DNA from 3 places in the Virgibacillus ainsalahensis genome. Region 2 is predicted to be linked to each of the others. Evidence: riboswitches for the same ligand, from Rfam matches in the RefSeq annotation. Region 2 holds a riboswitch; each other region holds the start of a gene.
What was found. A riboswitch is a leader RNA that binds a small molecule or an ion and turns the genes downstream of it on or off. The one in region 2 is predicted to bind thiamine pyrophosphate.
Positions count from the first base shown of each region.

Region 1: it holds a riboswitch for thiamine pyrophosphate, as region 2 does, so the genes downstream of both, ACZ427_RS07655 (solute carrier family 23 protein) here and ACZ427_RS15345 (lipoate--protein ligase family protein) in region 2, are expected to answer to the same signal.
Region 3: it holds a riboswitch for thiamine pyrophosphate, as region 2 does, so the genes downstream of both, ACZ427_RS11195 (thiamine phosphate synthase) here and ACZ427_RS15345 (lipoate--protein ligase family protein) in region 2, are expected to answer to the same signal.

Region 1 is NZ_AP043943.1:1,600,622-1,609,017, reverse strand. Features, by position in the region: gene ACZ427_RS07660 (LuxE/PaaK family acyltransferase) at 9-1,094, opposite strand; gene ACZ427_RS07655 (solute carrier family 23 protein) at 1,094-2,413, opposite strand; TPP riboswitch at 2,503-2,599, opposite strand; gene glnA (type I glutamate--ammonia ligase) at 2,640-3,977, opposite strand; gene ACZ427_RS07645 (MerR family transcriptional regulator) at 4,077-4,466, opposite strand; gene ACZ427_RS07640 (methionine gamma-lyase family protein) at 4,586-5,827, opposite strand; gene hflX (GTPase HflX) at 5,833-7,074, opposite strand; gene spoVK (stage V sporulation protein K) at 7,195-8,118, opposite strand; gene hfq (RNA chaperone Hfq) at 8,232-8,396, opposite strand, start outside.
Region 2 is NZ_AP043943.1:3,110,021-3,118,416, reverse strand. Features, by position in the region: gene ACZ427_RS15360 (YfcC family protein) at 348-1,748, shown strand; gene ACZ427_RS15355 (M20 metallopeptidase family protein) at 1,765-2,928, shown strand; gene lipA (lipoyl synthase) at 3,113-4,057, opposite strand; gene ACZ427_RS15345 (lipoate--protein ligase family protein) at 4,029-4,892, opposite strand; TPP riboswitch at 5,110-5,215, opposite strand; gene trpA (tryptophan synthase subunit alpha) at 5,359-6,150, opposite strand; gene trpB (tryptophan synthase subunit beta) at 6,152-7,348, opposite strand; gene ACZ427_RS15330 (phosphoribosylanthranilate isomerase) at 7,362-7,964, opposite strand; gene trpC (indole-3-glycerol phosphate synthase TrpC) at 7,970-8,396, opposite strand, start outside.
Region 3 is NZ_AP043943.1:2,294,607-2,303,002, reverse strand. Features, by position in the region: gene ACZ427_RS11225 (FUSC family protein) at 1-864, shown strand, start outside; gene ACZ427_RS11220 (SurA N-terminal domain-containing protein) at 950-1,765, shown strand; gene ACZ427_RS11215 (DUF3231 family protein) at 2,063-3,067, shown strand; gene ACZ427_RS11210 (hypothetical protein) at 3,358-3,483, shown strand; gene ACZ427_RS11205 (aspartyl-phosphate phosphatase Spo0E family protein) at 4,298-4,504, shown strand; gene ACZ427_RS11200 (hypothetical protein) at 4,645-4,770, opposite strand; TPP riboswitch at 5,035-5,143, shown strand; gene ACZ427_RS11195 (thiamine phosphate synthase) at 5,347-5,889, shown strand; gene thiO (glycine oxidase ThiO) at 5,870-6,994, shown strand; gene thiS (sulfur carrier protein ThiS) at 6,991-7,194, shown strand; gene ACZ427_RS11180 (thiazole synthase) at 7,196-7,960, shown strand; gene ACZ427_RS11175 (thiazole biosynthesis adenylyltransferase ThiF) at 7,960-8,396, shown strand, end outside.

The sequences.
Region 1 (8,396 bases), 1.5 Mb from region 2:
AAAGCTCCCTACTTTCGATTAGCCTTCATAAGTTCATCTACAGCAATTGAACAGCCACGGGCTTCTGATCCCTTTGCACGTCCGAGAAGAACAAAACCATTGTCCGTCTGATAACCGATATCCTCAGTCAAAATTCCAATACAGGAATTCCAATTAGCTAAATCATAATGGGCAAGCACACCAACTTCTCCATCTTTCATCGGCTGCAATGTATCTGGATCAAGAACGAGCGTCTTTACCCATGCCGGGGTCAACTTTTCCAAATTGGGCTCTCGAGCTGTTACTTCATAAATTTGCGAACTTAATTCCGTCATTCCATACATGTTAATACAGCTGTTTTTATCAACATCAAATGTCCTCACAAAAGATTCATACACTTCATTTCGAGGCATCTCACGGGATTTTCCTTTAAAGCCGCCTGTATCAAATATCCGACTACCTTCTGTAAGTTGGAACGTGAGACCGTTCTCCCTGCAATAATCTAAAAAGTGAACATAAGCGGAAGAAGCGCCCATCAGTAAAACAGGTTCTTGTTTCTTTTCACTTTCTTTTAAAGCTGTGGTCAATGCCTCCATATCAAGCCCGTCTTCTTTGAAAAAATAATTGCTGTCTTCTTTACCAAAATGCTTAACCGCCATCGTCAAATAGCGGGACAAGGAAGACTGTTGATTCAAGTCTTCAGCAGGAGAGATCACATAAATGGTCATTGCCTTTTGATCTGGTAAAACAAATTGATTAAACGCAGTCTTCATCGATGTATCCCATACTTCTAAAGTAGGATGAATATGTTGTCCCTGTTTCTGAGCATTTGTCGTGCCACTAGTCAAAAACACAGCTTCGGGTTCATTTGTTGACTCACAGGATAAAGTTAACTCCTTAAATGCTTGGATTGGCAAAGCAGGAATCTCCTGCCAGTGTTGGATCGTCAGGGGTGTTTTCCTCCTTTTTTGGCAATATTTTTTATATGGAAGGTTGTATTCGAATTGGTAAGAGAATAGTTTTAATGCCAACGCTTGAAAGTCTGTTTCCTCTACATCCGATTTGTTAATATAAGAAAGAATTTGATCAATAATCTGCTTTGTCTGTTGTCTCATTATTTTTTTCCTCCTTTTTTAAAACTGAACCAACCCGGGAGCTGAATCAGTATAAGTTGTAATATAATCGCACTTACTCCTCCGACTAAAATGGTGTTACCAAGAAAATCACCCACTCCGCCTTCAACCTTCACAAAAAAGTCCGGTAAGGCAATAGCCAATAAAATGGAAAGGCCGGCAATCATAAAGTTTGCGTCCGTCTTTTTCATCCCGCCTAGAATATTCAGTCCCGTGAAAATGAGCGACGCGGCAGCCGGTAAAAAGATTCCTCCTACCACAGCATGTGGCGTTACAGCTAGTAACGCACCTGCTTTCGGTACAAAGCCTAATACAAGGAAAATAACTGCAGCTACTTTTACAGCATGGCGCGATCCTACGCCTGTCAAGCGAATTAAACCAACGTTTTGACCGTAAGCCGTAGTCGGGAACCCTCCGATTAGTGTAGATGCCAACGAACCTATAGACTCCCCGGCAAACCCGCCACGAATCCGCTTGTCATCCAACTTTACATCAACCATTTCAGCAGCGGCATGATAAACCCCCATCGCCTCAATTACTGCCACGATGTAAGCAAAAAAGAAAGCACCGAACGTGACCCAATCAAACGTAAGTGCACCATAGGGAAGAAAATGCGGTAAACCGATCCAACCGCTCTCGGTGATAACAGAAAAATCAATATACCCAAGCATAAGCCCGATGAGATCCCCTATTACCAGGGCAATTAAGAATGAATAAGAACGTAACTTTCCTTGGCCAAAATTGGACAATAAAAGGACAATGAGTGACGTAGCGATCGACATCGTTAAAATTCCACCGTCAAGAAATGTTTCCGAACTAGAGGTTCCGCCTAAAAATAACTCTAAAGTAAAACTAGAAAGGGCAACTCCTACGATAAAAATTACGGTTCCGGTGACAACCGGGGTGAAGAAGGACTTCATCCGGCTTAACATACCGGTGATTGCCAAAAAGAAAACAATAATAGCACTTACAATAATCCCACCACCCGCAGCCGCTAAATTCCCCGATTTACCAGCACTGATTATCAGTGCATCAAAAGCTGCTGATGGACCTTGAATGACAGGCAAACGGACGAATTTCGTCGCTTGAATCAGCGTAACGAGACCCGCGGCAATAAAGATTGCATTTACCATATTGGCTGATAACCCCAATGGTAAACCGATTAAAGCTGCAACATAAATCGGATCAAGCCAGACGTTGGATACAAAAACATGCTGCAAACCAAAGAGGAAACCTTTTGCAGGTGAAAGTTTTTCTTCCACCCCCACTGTTACAGTCGCACCCTTTTTTTCTAGCACCATCTCTAAATCCCCCTAATATACAAAAAAGCCACCCGTGGTAGTGGGTGACTTCTATTTAGGAAGAAATATGAGAAGAAATTTCAACAAATAATAGATTCACTCCACTTCCCTACGCTAGTACAAACTAGATCAGGTTCTAAGGGTCGAAAGTTCTTCTCTCAGCATATAGCTCCCCTAGTGGTGATGACATTTTTATTTTTTTATAGAATACTACATAACTTCAAAATTAGTAAGTGGTCAGATACTGCTCTCTCTCCCAAGGATGTACGGTAGTTCTAAACATATCCCACTCAATTTCCTTTGCCTCTATAAAGTGTTCATATAAGTGTTCCCCCATTGCTTTTACAATTACCTCATTTTTCTGTAATTCTTCCAATGCACCTAATAAAGTCGAAGGTAAATCTTTAATGCCATTTTCTTCTCTTTCCTCTTTCGTCATTACGTAAATGTTGCGGTCTACAGGGCTTGGTGGTGTTAGTTTATTTTCCACACCATCCAAACCGGCAGCAAGTAATACAGCCAATGCTAAATATGGATTGGCAGAAGGATCGACACTTCTTGCTTCAATTCTTGTACTGACCCCTCTTGACTTAGGAACGCGGACTAACGGGCTTCTGTTTGATGCAGACCATGCCACGTAAGATGGCGCTTCAAAACCAGGAACAAGTCGTTTGTAAGAATTAACTGTAGGGTTGGTTACAGCGGTAAAGTTAGTTGCGTGTTTAATAACCCCAGCAGTAAATTGGTATGCCACGTCACTTAACTGTAATTCCCCTTTTGTATCAAAAAACGCGTTTTCTCCATTTTTAAATAAAGACATATTAACATGCATTCCTGAGCCGTTTACACCAAATAGAGGTTTGGGCATAAATGTTGCATGTAAGTTATGTTTTCTCGCAATCGTTTTTACAACTAATTTAAATGTCTGGATATCATCCGCGTGTCGTATGGCATCTGCATATTTAAAATCAATTTCATGCTGTCCCGGAGCCACTTCATGGTGAGATGCCTCAATTTCAAATCCCATATCCTCCAATTCCAGAACAATGTCTCTTCTACAGTTTTCTCCTAGGTCTGTAGGGGCTAAATCGAAATAACCTCCATGGTCATTAAGGTCTAATGAAGGATCACCGTTTTCATCCAATTTGAACAAAAAGAATTCCGGTTCTGTCCCAATATTAAAAGCGTCAAAGCCCAGTTCTTCCATTTTCTTTAAATTTCGTTTCAAATTATATCTGGGGCATCCTTCGAAAGGTGTTCCATCTGCATTATAAATATCACAAATAAAGCGAGCAACTTTTCCTTTGTCCGATGTCCATGGGAATACAACGAAAGTATCTACATCCGGGTAAAGATACATATCAGATTCTTCGATACGAACAAACCCTTCAATCGAAGATCCATCAAACATCATTTTGTTATCTAAAGCTTTATCCAGCTGACTGAGTGGAATTTCCACATTTTTTATAGTTCCCAACATGTCAGTAAATTGTAAGCGGATAAACCTTACGTTTTCCTCTTCAATTTGTTTAAGAATTTCATCTTTTGTAAATTTCGCTCCCATTCATTCTCCTCCTAATTTTTATATGAAGTATATGATTGAAATTTTCCGGCTACTAAATATGTATATATCCTTATTATAGCCCTCAATCGCTACAACCTTCTAATGCTTGATAAAAAATCTGGACAACTCGCCTTGTCTAAGGCTGGCTTTTCCATGTCTTCCAGCTTCAGTTAATTCATCTCTGAGTATTTTTCTCAGTTTTCTATCAGAAATGTCCGATGTCTGAGTTTTATTTTCTAACACTTCCCTTTGAGATATTAACAGTGATTTAATACCAGCTATATTAAGCCCTTTATCCAATAAATTTTTGATTTCCAACAACTTGTCAACATCATTAAAAGAGAATAACCGCTGATTACCTGACGTCCGCTCAGGATGAATTAAGCTGTGTTCTTCGTAATACCGAATCTGTCTTGCTGTTAACTCTGTAAGCTTAATCACAATACCGATTCCAAACAAGGGCATAGAACGACGCTCTTGATCATTCATAGTATGACCCCCTTTTTCTTTATATAATGATAATATTATATGTGAGGTATTATGTCAATTTGATGTTAGGATTACTGACATCAAATTGATTAGTAAGTTTACTTATACCTTATACCCTTTTATAAAACCAAATAACCTTTTTTTATAAGAACGTTAATTGATTGTGTTAACGCTATTTTTACATGTGCATAAGTCAGTCCACCTTGTACAAAAGCTATATACGGCTCCCTGATTGGTCCGTCTGCAGATAGCTCAATACTTGACCCTTGAATAAAAGTTCCTGCAGCCATAATTACATTGTCCTCATAACCCGGCATATCACTCGGATACGGTGTTACAAAGGAGTTGATTGGTGAATATTCCTGAATAGCCTGACAGAAAGCTATCATTTGATCAGGGTCATTAAATGTTACCGACTGAATCAAATCTGTCCGCTTCGTTCGATAAGATGGTGATGTGGTATAACCAACCATTTCTAAAAATCTTGCTGTAAACACAGCGCCTTTCAAAGCTTCTCCTACAATATGTGGGGCTAAAAAGAAACCCTGGTAAATTTCCTGCAATATATTTAACGTTGCTCCAGTTTCTTTACCCAGCCCTGGTGCGGTTAATCGATTTGCACATTGCAAAATAAGTTCTTCTCTTCCAACAATATAACCGCCAGCACGAACAATTCCTCCACCGGGATTTTTAATGAGTGAACCCGCAATAATATCGGCTCCAACATGTAAAGGCTCTTTAGCTTCTACAAATTCTCCATAGCAGTTATCGACGAAAATAATTAATTCATTATTTATTTCCTTTACAAAGCGTATCATCTCTTCAATTTCATCGACAGTGAATGATGGTCTATCGTCATAGCCTTTCGAGCGTTGGATAGCAACAACTTTTGTTTGATTGGAAATCGCCTTATTCACTGCTTCAAAATTCACCGTACCATTTTCTTTTAAATTTATTTCATTATATTTTATATGATAATCTATTAATGAACCGGCACTGCTTCCCCTTTTCCCTATAACCTCTTCCAACGTATCATACGGTTTTCCTGTTATATAGATTAATTCATCTTCCGGTCGCAATAGCCCGAATAATGCAGTGGAAATGGCGTGTGTTCCAGAAACCAACTGTGGTCTGACCAGAGCATCTTCCCCCCCAAACACATCTGCATAAACCGCTTCTATACCTTCACGGCCGAGATCGTCATATCCATAACCTGTCGTTGAGTTAAAATGACTATCGCTGATGCGATTTTTTTTGAAAGCCTCCAAGACGCGTTTTTGATTTATTTCAACAATCGAGTTAATTTCCTTATGCTTTGTCTTGCAATCATCTTCAGCTTGTTTTATCAATTGTTCAATCATGACTGTTACTGCTCCTTTAATATGCTTTTCAATGGATGTTCCTTACGAATATACCCTTCTACAACAAAGTGAACTGTTTCTTCATCAAAATACTTTTCTGTTATAATGGTGCCATGTTCCAATCTATTCAATGTTTTCCCTTCTTCAGGACCTAAACGGATCTGAAACTTGTCCCATTGTTCTTTGAGCATACCTTCGATTTTTTCTATCACCATTTGAATGTCTGATTGTTCAAAAGCACTAACGAGAACAAAGGGATGGTTTATCGGTATGAAATCATCTTGTACCATATCCTTTTTATTATATACAGTAAGTATTGGCAGGGTATGTGCCCCCAGTTCTTCCAATAATTTTAGAACGGTATCCTGCTGTTGTTCCTGATCTGGATGGGAACCATCTACAACATGCAATAAGAAATCAGCCTCTGTAACTTCTTCCAAGGTGGAACGAAATGATGCTATCAATGCGGTAGGCAGTTCCTGAAGAAATCCCACTGTGTCCGTAATCAATGTTTGAAATCCTGAGGGTAATTGCATTTGCCTTGTTAGAGGGTCGAGTGTGGCGAATAGCTGATTCTCTTCCAACGTATCACTATTAGTCAATTGGTTAAATAGCGTTGATTTACCAGCATTCGTATAACCAACAATCGCGATTTGGAAGACATCATTTACTTTTCGTCTTTTTCGATATTGCTCACGCTGACGCACAACTAATTTTAATCTCCGTTTCACATCGTCTATCCTTCTTCTGATATGACGCTGGTCTGTTTCCAGCTTTGTTTCACCGGGTCCTCTAGTGCCTATTCCCCCGCCAAGCCGGGACAATGCTGCACCCTGACCATGTAGTCTCGGCAGCATATATTCCAGCTGGGCAAGTTCCACTTGAAGCTTTCCTTCTTTTGTACGTGCCCGTTGAGCAAAGATATCTAATATAAGCTGGCTGCGATCAATTAAACGTATACCGAAGTGATTTGTGAGATTCCTTAATTGGCCTGCAGATAATTCATCATTGGATATAACCAAGTTAATATCCAATTCATCTATTTTCTGCTTTATTTCATTTATTTTTCCTTCACCGAGGTAAGTTGCTGGATGGATACGGGTGCGGTTTTGGATGATAACATCTTTCACCGATCCTCCCGCTGTTTTACTTAATGATTTTAGCTCCTCTAAGGAAGAATGAAAACGTTCTGTATTTTTATTATCATTATTTACAGCTATTATTAAAATTCTTTCTTCTTCAGTCATAAATGTAACCTCTTTCTGTAAAATACTGCTCGATAACCGTATATTTTACTTTACGTATTGGTATCATATCAAAGAAATTCTTCTACCTCAAAAGAACGTAAGCCCATGATCAGATTGTCATCATTTATCATCTGCCAGCAGGTCACTTCTTGTTAATTGGACCAAATCTTCCGTGGATATATGATGTTTGCCCAATAACCTAACTGCATGTTTTCTTATCGCGTTTTCAACTACATTGCGTACATAACGGGCGTTGGCAAAATTTCTTTTCATTTCTTGTGATTTTTTATATAACCGGGTTCTTAATTCCCATTCTGCTTCCTTTGTTAACTTGTATTCTCTTTCGGAAGCCATTTGTTTTGCTATTTGCATTAATTGGTTAACTTCATAGTCCTGAAAATCCAGGATAAAAGGGAATCTCGAGTGAAGGCCCGGATTTAACGTTAAAAAACGTTCCATTTCATATGGATATCCGGCAAGAATCAAAACAAAATCATTATGATTATCTTCCATATGTTTAACTAATGTATCAATCGCTTCTTTGCCGAAATCCTTTTCACCACCGCGTGCCAAGGAATAGGCTTCATCGATGAACAATATTCCTCCCATTGCTTTTTGAATAACTGCCCGTGTTTTTTGGGCGGTCTGGCCGATATATTCCCCCACCAAATCAGCTCTCTCCGCCTCGATAAAATGGCCTTTAGACAGTAGCTGCATGTCAAAATATACTTTAGCAAGTTTTCTTGCAACTGTTGTTTTACCAGTTCCGGGATTTCCTTTAAAAAGCATATGAAGTACTTGTTTCGATCCAATTAATCCTGCTTGCTTACGTTTTTCGTTAATTACAATCGTGGCATAAACTTCCTTAATTGTCTTTTTCAATTCATTCATCGCTATAAATGAAGAGAATTCCCGGTCAATATGTGCAAATGGATTGTTTTCCAAAAAATGTATTTGATTACTCTCTTCTGATGTCACTTCATTATTGTCATGAAGCACAATATTAATTTTCCCATTTCGATTCTGTATCATTTGAGTCTCCATGCCATCACTCCTATTCAAAACAGTATACGCTTTGAGTAAAAGAGTTGTGACAACCGCCTATTTTCAGACAAAGACATACAAAACGGACGCAATGATGCGTCCGTTATCTATGATTATTCTTTTTCAAGTGTAACATTTTTAACTGGGGCAAATGTAGAAATGGCATGTTTGAAAATCAGCTGCTGTTTCCCTTCTGTTTCCAATAAAACTGTGAAATTATCAAAGGCTTTTACCACACCTCGTAATTGGAATCCGTTTGTAAGAAAAACTGTGGTTGA
Region 2 (8,396 bases):
TCAGTAATCGCCTCGGCCAGCTCCAACTCCTACCCCGCCTGAGGTCAAAAGCTGCGAACTCCCGCATGAGCTAGAACGCGCATGCCCGAGTTCTTGCTTTCGGCCCACAGGACGTGGGTCAGTTCGACGCTGCCACGGATGTGGCGCTTTTAGTCGAGCTTCCTCTTGCCTTAGGGTGATCAAGGCGCCCCGAGCATTTGTTCGCGTTAATTTTTGACTGTATATAGTAAATCATACAAAATAAGCATGTTAATTTCATAAAAATGACTAATAATTAGTAAATTGCGCTCTTCCTATATTTTAGATATAATAATCTTTATGTATATTTAGGAGGATTAACTGCAATTATGAATACTGAAAATTTAGGTAAAAAGAAGAAATTCGAATTTCCGCATGTATTTGTTATATTGTTTGGCATTATTATAGTCGCAGCAATTGCTACATATTTTATTCCTGCAGGGGAGTATGATAGAGAAGTAAATGAAGGTGGTACAGAAACGGTAGTCGAAGGAACGTATACTGCTGTAGAGAAAACGCCACTTGGATTTTTTGATATATTTCAGTCCGTTCATGCTGGAATGGTTGAAGGTGCGGGTATCATATTCTTCATCTTTATTGTTGGTGGTGCTTTCGGAATTTTAAATGCAACGGGTGCTCTGACAAGTGCGTTTGGAACCTTATCAAAGAAATTGGCTGGTAAAGAATTGCTTTTAATTCCGATAACGATGACCGCTTTTGCTTTAGGTGGGGCAACTTTCGGTATGGCAGAGGAAACCATTCCATTCGTATTAATATTAATACCTATCGCGATGATGCTTGGTTTTGACTCCATCGTAGGGACGGCAATGGTGCTTGTCGGAGTTTATGCAGGTTTCACAGCTGCTTTTATGAATCCATTTACTGTAGGGGTAGCGCAGGGAATTGCTGGAGTGCCAACGTTCTCAGGAATGGGAGCGAGGGTTGTGTTTTTTGCTATTTTTCTGGCTGTAAGTATTGTGTATGTGATGCTTTATGCAAGACGAATAAAAAAAGATCCTGAAAAAAGTATAGTTTATTTCGATGATCAAAAGAGGGATGCTAAGCATAACTTATCTGACCAGCCAGCTATGACAAAAAGGCAGGTCATTATTATCGGTGTATTAATTTTAACGGTAATTGGTCTTGCTTTAGGTGTAACCATTGAAGGTTGGTATATGAGAGAAATCGCTGGTCTCTTCTTATTGATGGGGATTGTGGTCGGTTTTATTGCTAAAATGAGCGTGAATGAAATAGCCTCGTCTTTCCTTAAGGGATGTGAGGAGCTTGTACTTGGAGCGCTTGTCGTTGGTTTTGCCTACGGAATTGTTTTCGTGCTGGAAGAAACAAATACCATTGATACTATTTTATATGGAATTACTACTGTGGTTTCCGGGTTACCAGCAAGTTTGACAGCTATGGGCATGTATGGAACCCAAGGCCTATTAAATTTTGTAGTGCCATCCGGAAGTGGACAGGCTGCTTTAAGCATGCCAATTATGGCTCCGCTTGGTGATTTGGTAGGGGTCGAGAGACAGACGGCTGTTTTAGCCTTCCAATTCGGTGATGGTATATCAAATATTCTAACCCCGACTGGCAGTGTACTAATGGCATGTTTGGCTCTTGCTAAAATATCATGGCTTAAGTGGATTAAATGGGTTTGGCCATTGATTTTAATCTGGTATGCACTTGGAGCAATCTTTGTAACGATTGCACATATGTTTATTTGGTAACAACTGGGAGGCAAGAATGATGGAAAATCTTTTTAATAAACTTGAGGGAATTTATCCGGAATTAGTAGAATTACGCAGAGATCTTCATATGTATCCGGAACTTTCCCACCAGGAAGTGAAAACCCCTGAGAAAATAGCTGCATTTTTAACAGATCTGGGGATCGAAGTAAAAACAGGTGTAGGCGGTAGGGGTGTAGTAGGAACACTTAAAGGTGGAAAACCGGGCAGAACGGTAGCTTTGCGAGCTGACTTTGACGCCCTTCCAATTCAGGAAGAGAATGATGTAGACTATAAATCTCGTGTACCTGATGTCATGCATGCATGTGGACATGATGTACATACCGCAACACTTCTGGGTGTTGCGAAAGTTTTGAGTGAAGTAAGAGAGGAAATCCCGGGTACTGTTGTGTTTGTGCATCAATTTGGTGAAGAAGCAACTCCAGGCGGGGCAAAACCAATGATTGATGAAGGATGCCTGGATGGTGTCGATGTCATCTATGGAGCACATGTAATGTCAACAGAGGAATTCGGGACAGTTACAGCAAAAGCGGGATATGCTTCTTCTGCACAGGATGATTTTTTTATTAAAATACATGGAAAAGGTGGCCATGGATCTGAGCCGCATCTTACGGTTGATCCATTAGTGACAGGCAGTCAGTTAGTGGTAAACCTCCAGCAGATTGTCAGCCGTAGAGTGGATCCACAAAGTTCGGCAGCAGTGACAGTTGGTTCTTTTGTCAGTGGGGACGCGACAAATGTTATCCCCGATACTGCCACGATTAAGGGAACGGTTCGCACCTTTGATGAACAGTCCAGGGCAGTCATTGAGAAATCGATGGAACAGATTGTAAGGTCTACCTGTGAAGCCGCCGGAGCAGACGTTGATTTTGATTATATTAAAGACTGTCCCTCCATTTGGAATGATCCTGAGGAAACAAAAATCGTTCAGGATAAAGCAGCCGCAATCTTTGGAGAAGATAACCTGGATAGAAAAAGTCCAATGAACGGAAGTGAGGACTTTTCCTTCTATCAAAAGGAAATACCTGGAGTGTACTTTAATGTAGGTGGAGGCAACTCGGAGATTAATGCAATCTATCCACATCATCATCCAAAGTTTAAGGTTGACGAGCGGGCGATGATTAATATTGGGAAGATGTTTCTAAAGATTATAATGGATTAGAGATCATTATTTTCAAAAGAATGAAGAACAATTACAAAGAGAAAAAACAGCGAAGAATTATGAATTCATTCGCTCTGTTGTACAATAATCTTTTTATTTATAGCTGAGAGAGTAAAGCTCCAGTCACTAGTCTAAAGTGACTGGAGCTTTTTAAATGTCTGTTATTGATAAAAATTGTTTTATATTAAAAATTAAAGTCAACCTCTTTGTCCGTCTGTTTTTCCACGCCTTTCATATAATCAATTCTGCGTTGTGCAGAAGTTTGACTGACCTGCTCATCTGCATGGTAGGAGGATCTTACGAGCGGTCCTGCTTCACAATGGCGGAAGCCTTTTTTTAGAGCGATTTCTTTTAACTCCTCAAATTCATCCGGGTGATAGTAACGCTCGACCATCAAATGCTTTTTCGTCGGTTGCAGGTATTGTCCAATTGTAAGGATGTCTACATCATGCGCTAATAGGTCATCCATAGCCTGAATGATTTCTTCTTTTTCTTCTCCTAGACCAACCATAATGCTGGATTTTGTTGGCGTGTTAGGAGCAATTTCTTTTACCCGCTGCAAGAGTTGCAGTGACCTGTCATACATTGCAATAGCTCTTACTTTTTTCGTCAATCTGCGTACGGTCTCAATATTATGATTGAATATGTCCGGTTCACTATCCATTAGTGTGTGAAGGCTTTCATAATCCCCCTTCATATCGGAAGGAAGAATTTCAATCGTACCACCAGGGTTTTGTTTGCGGATTTCACGAACTGTTTCCGCAAATACTGCTGCGCCGCCATCTTTTAAATCATCACGAGCGACGGCTGTAACGACAGTATGCTTTAATCCCATTACTGCAACAGACTCAGCAACCCGTTTTGGCTCTCCCCAGTCCAGTTCATTAGGCAGACCGGTTTTCACCGCACAAAACCGGCAACCCCGAGTACACGTATCTCCCAAAATCATAAATGTAGCAGTTTTTCGTTCGCTCCAGCATTCATGGATATTTGGGCAGCGTGCTTCTTCACAAACTGTATTTAATTTTTTATCGCGCATTAAGTGTTTAAGCTTTCTGTATGATTCATTGGTGTTGATTTTTGTCTTAAGCCATTCAGGTTTACGTATGTACTCTGCTTGTTTTGCCATTGATTACTCGCTCCTTCGATGTATTATTATTCCATGATTCACTGGCATATTTTACACTTGCTAAATGGTATACTTCTTCCCACATGTCCTTAGATAGTTCTATTGGTTGAAAACTTATATCTAATCCTGTCTGAAATCCTTTTTTGAAAGCAGTTGTCATCATTTCATACGTATGCTGTTTTCCTGTCAGATCGTTGATAGTAGTTGCTTTATTTACAAAGGAATTTCGCTTTCTTTGCCGGATTTTCTCTGACGGGAAATTAAACATATCAAATAACATTTTTGTGTCGATGCTCATAGGTATAGACCCATGCTGCAGAAGGACACCTTTTTTTCTCGTTTGTGCATTTCCCGAGATCTTCTTGCCATCAACAATCATTTCGTAGGATGCTGGGTTTTCAAAGCAAATATCCGTTCTTTCCCTGTTCAATCGCCTTTCTGGCATAGCGAAATCAGCTTGGATACCTAAATTTCTATACCCTTCCAGAACACCCTTTGTTAACACATAGTAGGCTTCTGTTACTGATTTTGGAATCGATGGATCATCTTCTGAGATAACAAGGCTATAGGTAAGTTCATTATCATGTAAAACAGCACTGCCACCGGTTAATCGGCGGACAAATTGGCAGGTATACTTTTCTAGAGCAGTAAAATCAATAGATTTGGCAGTTTTTTGAAAATGCCCGATAGATAGACTTGGTGCTGACCATCCATAAAAGCGCAATGTAGGAGGGATTTCACCTTTGCCATGCCAATTCAGTAAAGATTCATCTAAAGCCATATTTACTGCTGCATCGGCAATTCCACTATCCAAAAAACCCCATTGTTTCTCCACAATTAATCACCTCCGAGAATAAATTTGGACACAAGGGGAGGCATAACACAAACGTGAAATGTTTTAATACGATAATGTTTGGCTTCGTACGATTCTATCTAAAAAAAGACAGCAATTCCTTAAGGTTGCAGTCTTTTTTGGCAGTTAAGAAGTATAAAACTTTCTTACTGCATAAGTGCGGGCTAATTTGTCACAAGGGCTTGGAAAAAGCCAAGTTCTAATATCAACTGCACTTTCCCACGCTAGTATTATCTAATTCGGGTGCAAAGGTCAGAATAATCGCATTCCTCTCAGTCAGTTTTACGGCTCCCTTAGTGCTAATTTTTATACAAATTCCACTTTTATCCTATCTTATAGTTGTCAGAATGTAAAATAATTAACGCTATTTTCGATCTATTATTATTTTTAAGTTAAAGGTAAAAAAAGAAGGGGGAGAAACAAGTATATTCATTTCTCCTGAGAGCTATTAACTCTTTACTTCCTGCTTCAGACTCCTGTTAATTAAATGTTTAACCTCTGCCTCTTTACCTTCATGTAATAAATCAACGATTTTACTGCCCACGATGACACCATCACAATTTTTACTAAGTTCACGTGCTTGCTCGTCATTGGAAACCCCAAAGCCTGCCAGTACAGGAACAGAACTATTCTCTTTTAACATCTTTAGAAATGCTGTTACATCCGTGTGATGTGCTGCACGTGCTCCAGTTGTCCCAACGACGGAAACGGCGTAGAGGAAGCCTTCTGATTTTTTTGCCAGCGTAACTAACCGGGATTTTGGACTTGTCATCGCAGCCAGTTGGATAAAGGCAATATCGTTCTCTTTTAAATGTGCATCAATCAAATTTTCTTCCTCCAGCGGCAGGTCGGGAATGATTACTCCGTCCACTCCGGCCAGTCTGCACGCTTTTGCAAAGTTTTCCACCCCATAAACAAAAATCGGATTAATATATGTCATTAATATAATAGGGATGGAACGATTTTCTTTGAAAGATTGCAGTTTTTCCAGCACCTTTGATAGGGATGTGCCATTTTTTCGTGCGCGAATCCCTGCTTCTTGTATCGTTGGTCCGTCAGCCACAGGATCAGAAAATGGGATTCCCAGTTCAATTGCTGCTGCACCGGATTCTTGGAGGAAAGAAATTCGTTCCTCCAATATATCCAAACCACCGTCACCTGCCATTATATACGGGATGAACAAGTTCTGATTGTCTGCTTGCTTAAGTTGAAAAGCCTGTTCCATTTGTTGTTTACCCATATTAGTTTTCCTCCAATCTGTCTTTTACTTGCTCAACATCCTTATCCCCTCTGCCGGACAGGCAAATAACCAGAGTTTCTTCCTGTTTCATGTCTTTTGCCAGTTTTAATGCATAAGCAACAGCGTGGGCGCTTTCCAGTGCAGGGATAATACCTTCCGTCTTTGAAAGATATTGAAATGCCTCCAAGGCTTCATCATCTGTAATCGATGTATAGGTTACCCGGTCGTTTTCATGTAAATGACTATGTTCTGGTCCTACTCCGGGATAATCAAGTCCTGCTGAGATGGAGAAGGCTTCTTCAATTTGACCATCATCGTCTTGAAGCAGATGTGTGAGTGTTCCATGCAGGACACCAACTTTTCCTCCAGATAATGTAGCTGCATGTTTGTTGGTTGCCAATCCAGCTCCACCTGCCTCAACTCCGAATAATTTTACATGTTCATCTTCAATAAATGGGTGGAACATACCCATTGCATTACTCCCTCCGCCAACACAAGCGACAACGGCATCTGGTAAACTATCAGTCTGATCAATCATCTGCTGTTTTGTTTCCTTGCCGATAACAGATTGAAGGTCACGCACGATTTTTGGAAAGGGGTGTGGTCCGACAACGGAGCCTATAATATAGTGGGTATCATTCACATTGCTTACCCAGTATCGTAAAGCTTCGTTGACAGCATCTTTTAATGTGCCGCTCCCATGGGATACACTGCGAACTTCCGCACCTAATAGCTCCATTCGAAATACATTCAGTTTCTGCCGACGTATGTCTTCTTCCCCCATAAATACGACACATTCAAGCCCCAGCAAGGCACATACAGTTGCGGTGGCGACACCATGCTGACCTGCTCCTGTTTCGGCAACAACTTTTTTCTTGCCCATTCGAAGTGTTAAGAGCGCCTGGCCGATGGTATTGTTTATTTTGTGTGCCCCAGTATGATTTAAATCTTCACGTTTTAAATAAATTTGTGCTCCCCCGAGCTTTTTAGACAGGCTTTTTGCATGGTACAACGGGGTTTTTCTGCCAACATATTGCTTTAAATAATCGTTTAACTCTGAAATGAAATCAGGGTTCTGCATTGCTTCGTCATAGGCTTTTTCCAATTCTATGACGGCAGGCATTAATAATTCAGGAACGAAACGTCCTCCAAATTCACCGTATCTTCCTGTTTCATCTGGTAGGGTATATGTTGTCAATGGACTCATCCTTTCATGTATGTTTTGCATTTCGAATAAATTGTCTGATCTTTTCATGATCCTTTTTTCCATCTGTTTCCACACCGCTTGAGACATCAACTCCAGCAGGATTTACGAGATTGATAGCACCTTGCACATTCTTTGGGGCCAGCCCCCCTGCTAAGATAATTTTTCCTTGATTAATGGATAGACTTTCTATTAGATTCCAGTCAAAAGATGTACCGTTTCCGCCACGATTTTTACCAAAGGGACTATCAAGCAAATAAAAGTCACATGGATACGATTCAATTTTAGAAATTGTGTCTTTATCTACCGGAAAGGCTTTGATAACTTTATAGGGCAGAGCCTCAGCAATTTTAGTGGACTCATCTCCATGTAGCTGAATATAATCCAGACCGACCTGTTCTGCAATTTGCTTCATGTTTTCAGGGGGTTCGTTTACAAATACACCTACTTTCTTAACCGTTGTGGGCAGACTCTTGGCAATTGCTTCAGCCTCAGCAGGTGTGATCTGACGTTTGCTCGGAGCAAAAACAAAACCGATAAAGTCCGCACCTGCCTGAACTGCGGCAGAAGCAGCCTGTTCTGTCCTTATCCCGCAAATCTTCACAAGCATTTGCTTCACACCCCTTTAGTAAGTAGCGGAATTTGCAGCTCCTGGAAGGTCTCTGACAAATTACTTGAGCGCATCAGTGTTTCTCCAACCAAGATGGCATCAGCTCCAAAGTCACGTACACGGGTTACGTCTTCACTGGTTTTTATACCACTTTCACTAATAAGCATTGTTTGCGGGTTTGTTACCATTGCCGCCAGATCCTCTGTTGCTTTGAGGTCGACGTGGAAGGTCTTTAAATTACGATTGTTTATTCCAATGATTTCCGGATCAAGCCGTAGTACCCGTTTCATTTCCTCTTCATTATGAACTTCACAAAGTACTTCGAGATTTTGGTCTTTAGCATATTGATAAAGTTTTTCCAAATCGGCATCCGATAATGCCGCTGCAATTAACAGGATGATATTGGCACCGGCAGCCTTTGCCTGGTCAATT
Region 3 (8,396 bases), 820 kb from region 2:
ACGCTGATAGGGGTTGTATTTGCGTTAGCCGGGGCCTATACACTGGGCCTGCACCCGATTGCTATCGGGATCACTGTTATCCTGGCGATTGCAGTTAACATTAAATTGGGTTGGGTCAAAACAGTCAATATTACGATTCTGACGATTGCGATTATCATGCTGTCTGGAGAAGAAACCATTCATTTGTGGTACCTCCTTGAACGGCTGTCATTGATCTTCATCGGTATTTCGTCTGCATTTTTGATTAATGCATTCATATTTCCGCCCAATCATCAAAAACTTCTTTATGACATGATTAAAAAGTCATTGGATAAAACAAGCTTTCTACTTCGTGTGATACCGAACAAAACGATGAAAGTAAGAGAATTGAAAGAGCGGGAAGAGGAGCTGGATCAGGACATCAAGGAAATAAATGATTACCTGGATATTGTCACGGACGAAAAAAGCAGGATGTTTATCAGAAATCGATACCATTTCATGCGTGATATTGTAATTTTTAAACAGATGTTAAGAGTAGTCGAGCTTGAATCGGACTTGATTGAAAATCTGGAATTAAAAATAGATAACATTGAGGAAATATCGCCAAACCAATCTTTTTTAGTCAAAAAGTTAGTGACCAGGATTGTCGAATACCATGAGAACATCATTTTAACCTACGAAGAAAAAATACTTGTCCAAAAAGGGTTGCAGAAAGAGAGTTTTACTGCAATGAATTTGACAATTAATGATTTGATTAATGAATTACAGCAATCCGAAATTGAAAAATGGATTGAAATTTTCCCTGTAGCCAGCAGTATTGTTAAGCTGATGGTAGAACTTGAGAAACTGGATAAATATATAAGAAAGCAGGAGAAGACGTTTTAAAGAGGTTAATGGACGATCAATCATATTTTAGATGTACAATCCATTTGTATATGTTACAATGACCAACACGATACAGGAAAGGAGAATGATTTTGAATAAAAAATGGTTTTTAAGTCTAATCATTGCCGCACTTGTAGCGCTATTAGCCGCATGTGGTGATGGTGATGAATCAGCTGAAGATAATAATGATGAATCTGAAACACAGGAGGAAGAGTCTGCTGATAATGAAGCAGCTCCAGAAGGCGGAGAAGGTGGCGAACAGCCTCAAATGCCAGAGCCTGATATGGAAGGCGTACCTGATGTTGTTGCAGAAGTAAATGGTGAAGAAATTGCGAAAGAGGAATTTGAAAATACGTACACGACCCGATTTCAGCAAGCAACCATGCAATCACAGATGTCTGGGCAAGAAGTTGACGAGGATCAATTAAAACAACAGGTTGCAGATAGTATGATTGGTATGGAACTTCTCATACAAGAAGCGGATAACAGCGGTGTCGAAGCATCAGAAGAAGATATCAATACGACACTGGATGAATTGGTAGAAATGAATGGCCTTGAATCAAAGGATGATTTCCTTACAGCGATGGAAGAACAAGGTATGGGTGAAGAAGAAGTTATGTCACAGGTTGAATTGCAAGCAAAAATAGACAAGCTTATTGCCAGTGAGACTGGTGACATTGAGCCATCGGAGGAAGAACTGCAAGAAATGTATGATCAACTGGTAGCCCAACAAGAACAACAGGGTGGAGAAGGAGAAGGTAGTGAAGAAGCTGAAATTCCATCCTTTGACGAACTGAAACCAGACCTTGAAAAACAACTTATATCACAAGAAGAAGGAAAAGCGGTACAAACACTTGTTGAAAACCTTCGTGAAGATGCAGACGTAACAGTCCATTTATAATTTGAAAAAACCAGATCCCACATGCGGATCTGGTTTTTTTTAGCACATCTTCAACGCATTACGGTTGTTTTTTTAGCTATTATTTCTACCCATCGAGATAATCCTGCTCACGGTTGATTCTTCCTGCGTCTCCATAACCTTTTCTGTTTGGTAGTGTAATTTTTGTCAAGGATTATATTACAACAACTACACGTATTACAGTTTGTTGAACATATTATTGTTTTTTTAGGTGCGAAAGTTGAGTTATTTATATTTACATTCGTCATGGGCATATTACTCTTAACAGGAGGTTTTACAATGGAGAATAATCATGATTTTCGATTAACATCTGCCGAAATGGGAAAACTTTGGACAACTTATTCAGGAAATACCATGTCCAAATGCATTCTTACACATTATCTTCAACATATTGAAGATCAGGATATAAAAGAAGTTTTAAATGATGCTTTGAATTTATGTAACTCGTTTCTGAAAACGATTGAAGAAATATTTATTCAGGAAAAATTCCCAATACCAATCGGTTTTACAGAAGGGGACGTGGACTTAAATGCTCCGAGATTGTTTTTAGATGAGTTTTACCTGCACTATCTAAAATATATGGGTAAAGCAGGAATGAGTATTTATTCTATTGCAATACCTTTAATGAGACGAAATGATGTAAAAAACTTCTTTATCTACTGCCTTCAATCTACAGTAAAACTTTTAACTGAAGTTGACAATGTCTTAATGAAAAAAGGGTTTTTCGTGACCCCGCCAGAAATTCCGATACCTGAAAAAGTTGATTTTGTTCAAAAGCAAAAATATCTAAGGGGTTTCTTTGGAGATACGAGACCTCTTCATGCTTTAGAAATCACGCATCTTTACGATAATCTTGAAAATGATGTAACAAGTGGAGCTCTTCTGATTGCTTTTAGTCAAGTAGCCAAAGATGATAACGTTCAGCAGATACTTAAAAGAGGAAAGAATATTGCTGATAAGCATGTAGAGGCGTTTACAGAAAAACTTCATAAAGATGACTTACCTTCTCGCGAGAGCTTGGATCACTTGGTTACTGATTCTACAATTTCACCGTTTTCGGATAAATTAATGCTGATTCATAAGATGGAGATGTTTTCCATGAAAGTTAGAACATATGCGAATGCTGCATCTTTTAACGGCAGACGTGATATAGGTGGGATGTATACACGTTTTTTAATGGATAATGGACTATACGTTGAAGATGTAACCAATATTTTAATTGATTATGGATGGTTGGAACGCCCGCCACAAGCTGTAAATCGGGATAACTTGAGTTCAAAATAATTTTTTGTAACAGCTTAGTTTTTTTGAAGAATCCTTTCGTAAATTTTGTTGCTTATTAACCTTCGTAGTTGATATAAAATGCGACGTAACTTTATCGTGATTTTGCTTCTTCCGTTTCTTTTAAACCAGAGCGCTATCACAATCGCTAATCGCTTCAGCAGAATACTTCGCTTTTTAGTGGGCACGGCTTCAGCCTCGGGCCAACACGATGTTGGTCACATAGGCGTTGCCCTAGGACGGGGCGTTCTTAGCCTGTGTTCTTTAGCCCACGCTATGGGGTTGAAAATCAAATGTTATACGAGCCGGGATTACGTAATAAAGAAGGGAAGACTTCGAAGATTGATACGCTTCATCACTATATCCAATTGAACAACCAGGAAAAAAGTGATGATGTCCTGGATGTGTCTGTCAAATAACCCCTATCTGAGGGAGGGCTCGATATGAATCCTTACCGTTTTGCTAGCGATTTTCAAGATAAACCGAGAAAAAAAGCGATATTTTAAGAAAACAAGCGTTGTGCCCGTTTTCATTTCATTTGTTTTCGTTTTCATGAGAAATGTTACCGATTCCACGGACTTTGTAAAAAACTCCCTTTTCTTCCATAATTAAAGTATCAAAAGAAAGGGGAGATAAACATGATGAAAAAAGTAAAAGAACTACTAAAGGATTCCATGGAATTGTATGTAGATGCTTATGAAAGACTTAACCGTCAGTAATTAAAAAAATAGAAAGGAAGTTGAGATTATATGAAAAAAGCAATTAAAAAACTGGAACAGTTCATCGATAAAAATGCAACATTTTACGGGGATTTCCACAGAAAAAGATAATCCACCAAATTTTTGGAAGTGAGGGTGTAATATGTCATTACCGATACAATATCAAAGTGATCCCAAAAACCGATTCTAAACGGTAAATAGAATCGGTTTTTCATATGTCTTCTTGACCTCCAGGTAATCCATTCCGTAATTCTCCCAATTATCTCCATACGCGTTCATAAAATTCATCCCCATTTTTTACTTTATATTATCCTGTATATGACAATTTACAATTAAAACATGATTAAGGCAGCAATGTTTTCTGATTTCATTAAAATTTTCTGATGCAAAAACCGAAATGGTGAAAATTATTTTTGTCTACTCATGTCTACTTTTGTAGAATCTATTGCATCATTTATTAAAAGTTGGCATAATATTTTTTGTTGGGTTTTTAAACAAACTAATATCTGAACCAATGAAAGCAGATGTAAGAAGGGAAGAAATATTGATGGAACAAATAATCGTAGCCGTACCATCCAACTTGCCAACAGATATTTTAATGAAAAAGAATGAAATGATTCAACTCGGGCTGGAGTATGGTTTGGCAAATGATCGAACAATAGAATGCAGCCAACAACTTGATAAACTTTTAAACAAGTATGCGACTGAAACACATAGTTAAAAAAACTGTTCAGTACCATTGAGCAAAAACCGAATTGTATAAAAGTTAGGAGGATACCATTATACTCCTAACTGAAAAAGGCAAGCCTGTTTGATTTCAGGCTTGCCTTACACATGTGGTATTTTCTTTTATGGCTATCATTAATTCTCCTGTGGTTTGGAGTCTGGTTCACCTTGTGGGTCGATATCCTGATTTGGATCATTCGATTTTTGCTTTTGTTCCAGGGAATCATCATTATGTTTGTTTTCTTTTTCTTGATTTGCCATGATATCACCTCATTCGCAGTATTGGATAGGATGTTGACTTTATGTATAATTTAACCGTTATCAGTAATGTTAAAACATGAATCGAAGTGTTCAATTAGCTGGATTGACGTGTAAGAATGCGTTTCTCGTAGGTTCAATGTGTACAAGGAAAAGATGTTTATTTTCAATAGCGTGAAGCCGCATCGAAAACGGTTACTTTACGAAAAGAATAATTATTGACAATTTTAGTACCAATGATATAATGCTACTAACAATTAAATAGAATCGATTCACTAGGGGTGCCTTTTAGAAGGGCTGAGATCAAAGTGTAACTTTGGGACTCTTTAAACCTGATACGGTTGATGCCGGCGTAGGGAAGTGAAAGAATGGATACGTCTATTCCTAATTTGAAGATAATATTACATTCAAACCACTTTCCTGACCAAAGGGAAGTGGTTTTTTACGTTTCTGCATGATTTTTAAGGAGGTGTTTCTGTCGATACTCGTAAAAAATCACCAGGAGAGCTTCATATCATCTCAACCGGTCAACAAACACCGGAAATCTTCGCTTCGATTGCTAAAATAATAAATCCATATGTGAATGTGTTTCACCTAAGGGAAAAATCATGGTCCGACATCAAACTGGTGGAAACAATAGAATTACTTGACTCAAAAGGCATCCAACCTGAAAAGATAATCGTAAATGATCGGATGGAAGTCGCTCATTCTATGAAAACACTGGGAGTGCAATTAGGTAAAAACAGCATGAATGTATCGGAGGTAAGAAGTCCTTACGACCACTTATGTATCGGCTGTTCCGTTCATTCGGTGGATGAGGCCCTTTTCGCTTCCAAACATGGCGCCGATTATTTACTGTACGGACATGTATATGAAACCCAATCCAAGCCCGGGCTGAAGCCAAATGGACTAAAGGGGTTGAAAGATGTGGTCCAGCATGTAAGCACACCAGTTATTGCCATTGGTGGTATAACACCTGAAAACACACCAGATATCATCAAAAGTGGTGCAAGTGGAATCGCAGTATTATCTGGTGTTTTATTAGCAAATGATCCGATGAAAAACGTAATCGCATATCGCAAAGCATTAAGAAAGGTGGCTGATGATGAAAAAACGTTATGATGCAGTGGTTGTAGGCGGGGGTGTAATTGGTTGTTCGATTGCCTTTCAATTAAGTAAACGTGACTATCACGTACTGGTTATTGAAAAAGAAAGAATCGCACAAAAAGCGTCACGTGCTGCTGCCGGCATGCTAGGAGCTCAGAATGAAATTACAGAAGATAGTCCACTGTTCTCCATGGCACGAAGAAGCAGGGAAATGTTTCCTGAATTGGCAGAAGAGTTAAAATTACTTTCCGGTATTGATATTGAACTGCTGCAAAGCGGAATTTTACGAGTGGCTCAATCTGATGAAGAAATGGAAAACTTAAAAAAGATCGCTTCATTTCAAGAAATGAAGGGAGAAACCGCAGAATTACTGAATACGGCACAGGTACAAGCGAGAGAGCCGGAAATTTCCGGTACTGTTGCAGGTGGTTTGTACATGCCGCGTGATGGACAGGTTTCAGCACCGCTTTTCTCACAAGCATTAGCAAAATCTGCAGCTGTTTTAGGGGCGGAATTTCTTGAATATACAGAAGTAATTGATTTCGTGAAGGAAAATGGCAGTGTTTCCGGTGTGAGAACTGGAACGGATATATTCTTTGCGGATGAAGTTATTGTGGCAGGTGGACCGTGGAGCAGCCAAATTATCGAGAAAACCGGGTTAACCTTAAATGCACATCCAGTAAAAGGAGAATGTTTATCCGTTCACCATCATGGACGCATTGTAACATCAAGTATTTTTTCGTCCGATGGATATATCGTTCCGAAATCAGGCGGGAGCCTAATAATAGGGGCAACACAAAAACCCGATACATTTGACGAATCAGTTGAATTGACGAGCGTCTACCAGCTGATAAATAATGCTATGAAAATTATCCCGGCACTAAAATCGGCTACATGGGAAAAAGCGTGGGCAGGTATTCGTCCACAAACGGGGGATGGCTTGCCCTATCTGGGGAGGGACCCTGATTTAGGCGGCTTATCCATCGCAACGGGGCATTATCGCAATGGGATTTTACTAGCTCCTGTAACCGGCTTCCTTATGGCCGATTTAATTCAAGGAAAAGCGATCGATGATACATTTCGAATGGACCGAATACCACATGAGGAGGTAAACGCATGAATCTGCTTGTCAATGGAAACGAGGTTAACGTACCAGGTAATGTTAAAACGATTACAGATGTGATTGGGTACTTTTTTAACAATCCGCCGGTCGTCATTGTCGAACACAATGGTGAAATTTTAGATCTCGAAAACCATTCAAACAAGGAAGTAACAAATGGAGATAAACTTGAATTAGTACAATTTGTAGGAGGTGGCTGATATGTTAACGATTGGGGATAAAAATTTTAACTCCAGATTACTGTTGGGAACTGGAAAATTCCCGAACTTTGATATACAAAAAGAAGCCGTGGAGGTATCAGAAACAGAGATTTTAACATTTTCAGTACGTCGGATGGACATATTTGAACCGACACAGCCAAATTTTCTGGAAAAGGTAGACATAAAGAAATACAGCCTGTTACCAAACACTGCAGGTGCAAAAACGGCAAAAGAAGCAGTTCGTACGGCGAAACTGGCTAAAGCTTCAGGTCTTTGTGACATGATTAAGGTTGAGGTAATTGGCTGTGATAAAACACTGCTGCCTGATCCAGTTGAAACCTTACATGCAACAGAAGAACTACTAAAAGAAGGATTCACCGTGCTTCCTTACACCTCGGATGATGTTCTGTTAGCTCAGAAACTGGAAGAGCTCGGTGCACATGCGATTATGCCTGGAGCATCACCAATCGGGTCTGGGCAAGGTATTATCAATCCGCTTAACTTAAGCTTTATTATCGAACAATCGAGTGTGCCTGTTATCGTTGACGCTGGTATTGGCTCACCTAAAGACGTTGTTGAGGCAATGGAATTGGGTGCGGATGGCATCCTGCTGAATACTGCTGTTTCAGGCGCCAAGCATCCAGTTAAAATGGCTGAGGCTATGAAACTAGCTGTAAAAACAGGTCAACTGGGCTATGAGGCGGGGCGAATTCCAATCAAACGCTATGCTACAGCAAGCAGTCCATTGGAAGGGGTTAGCCGTTGATGGATGCCCGTTATTCAAGACAAATATTATTTTCCCCCATCGGTGAAGACGGTCAGGACAAAATAAAAAGTAAGCATGTACTAATTATTGGAGCAGGTGCACTTGGTACTGCAAATGCGGAGATTCTTGCCCGTTCCGGTGTTGGAAAAATATCCATTGCTGACCGTGATTATGTTGAATGGAGCAATCTGCAACGTCAACAGTTATATACCGAAGATGATGCGATAAACAGCATTCCAAAAGCGATAGCGGCTAAAAGAAGATTAGAGAGCATTAATAGCGAAGTGACGATTGAGGCAAGTGTTGTGGATATAGGGCCCCTTGAGATGGAAAATCTCGTGAAAGGGGTGGACCTAATTATGGATGCAACAGATAATTTCGATATTCGGATGATTATTAATGACATTTCTCAAAAACATAATATTCCATGGATCTA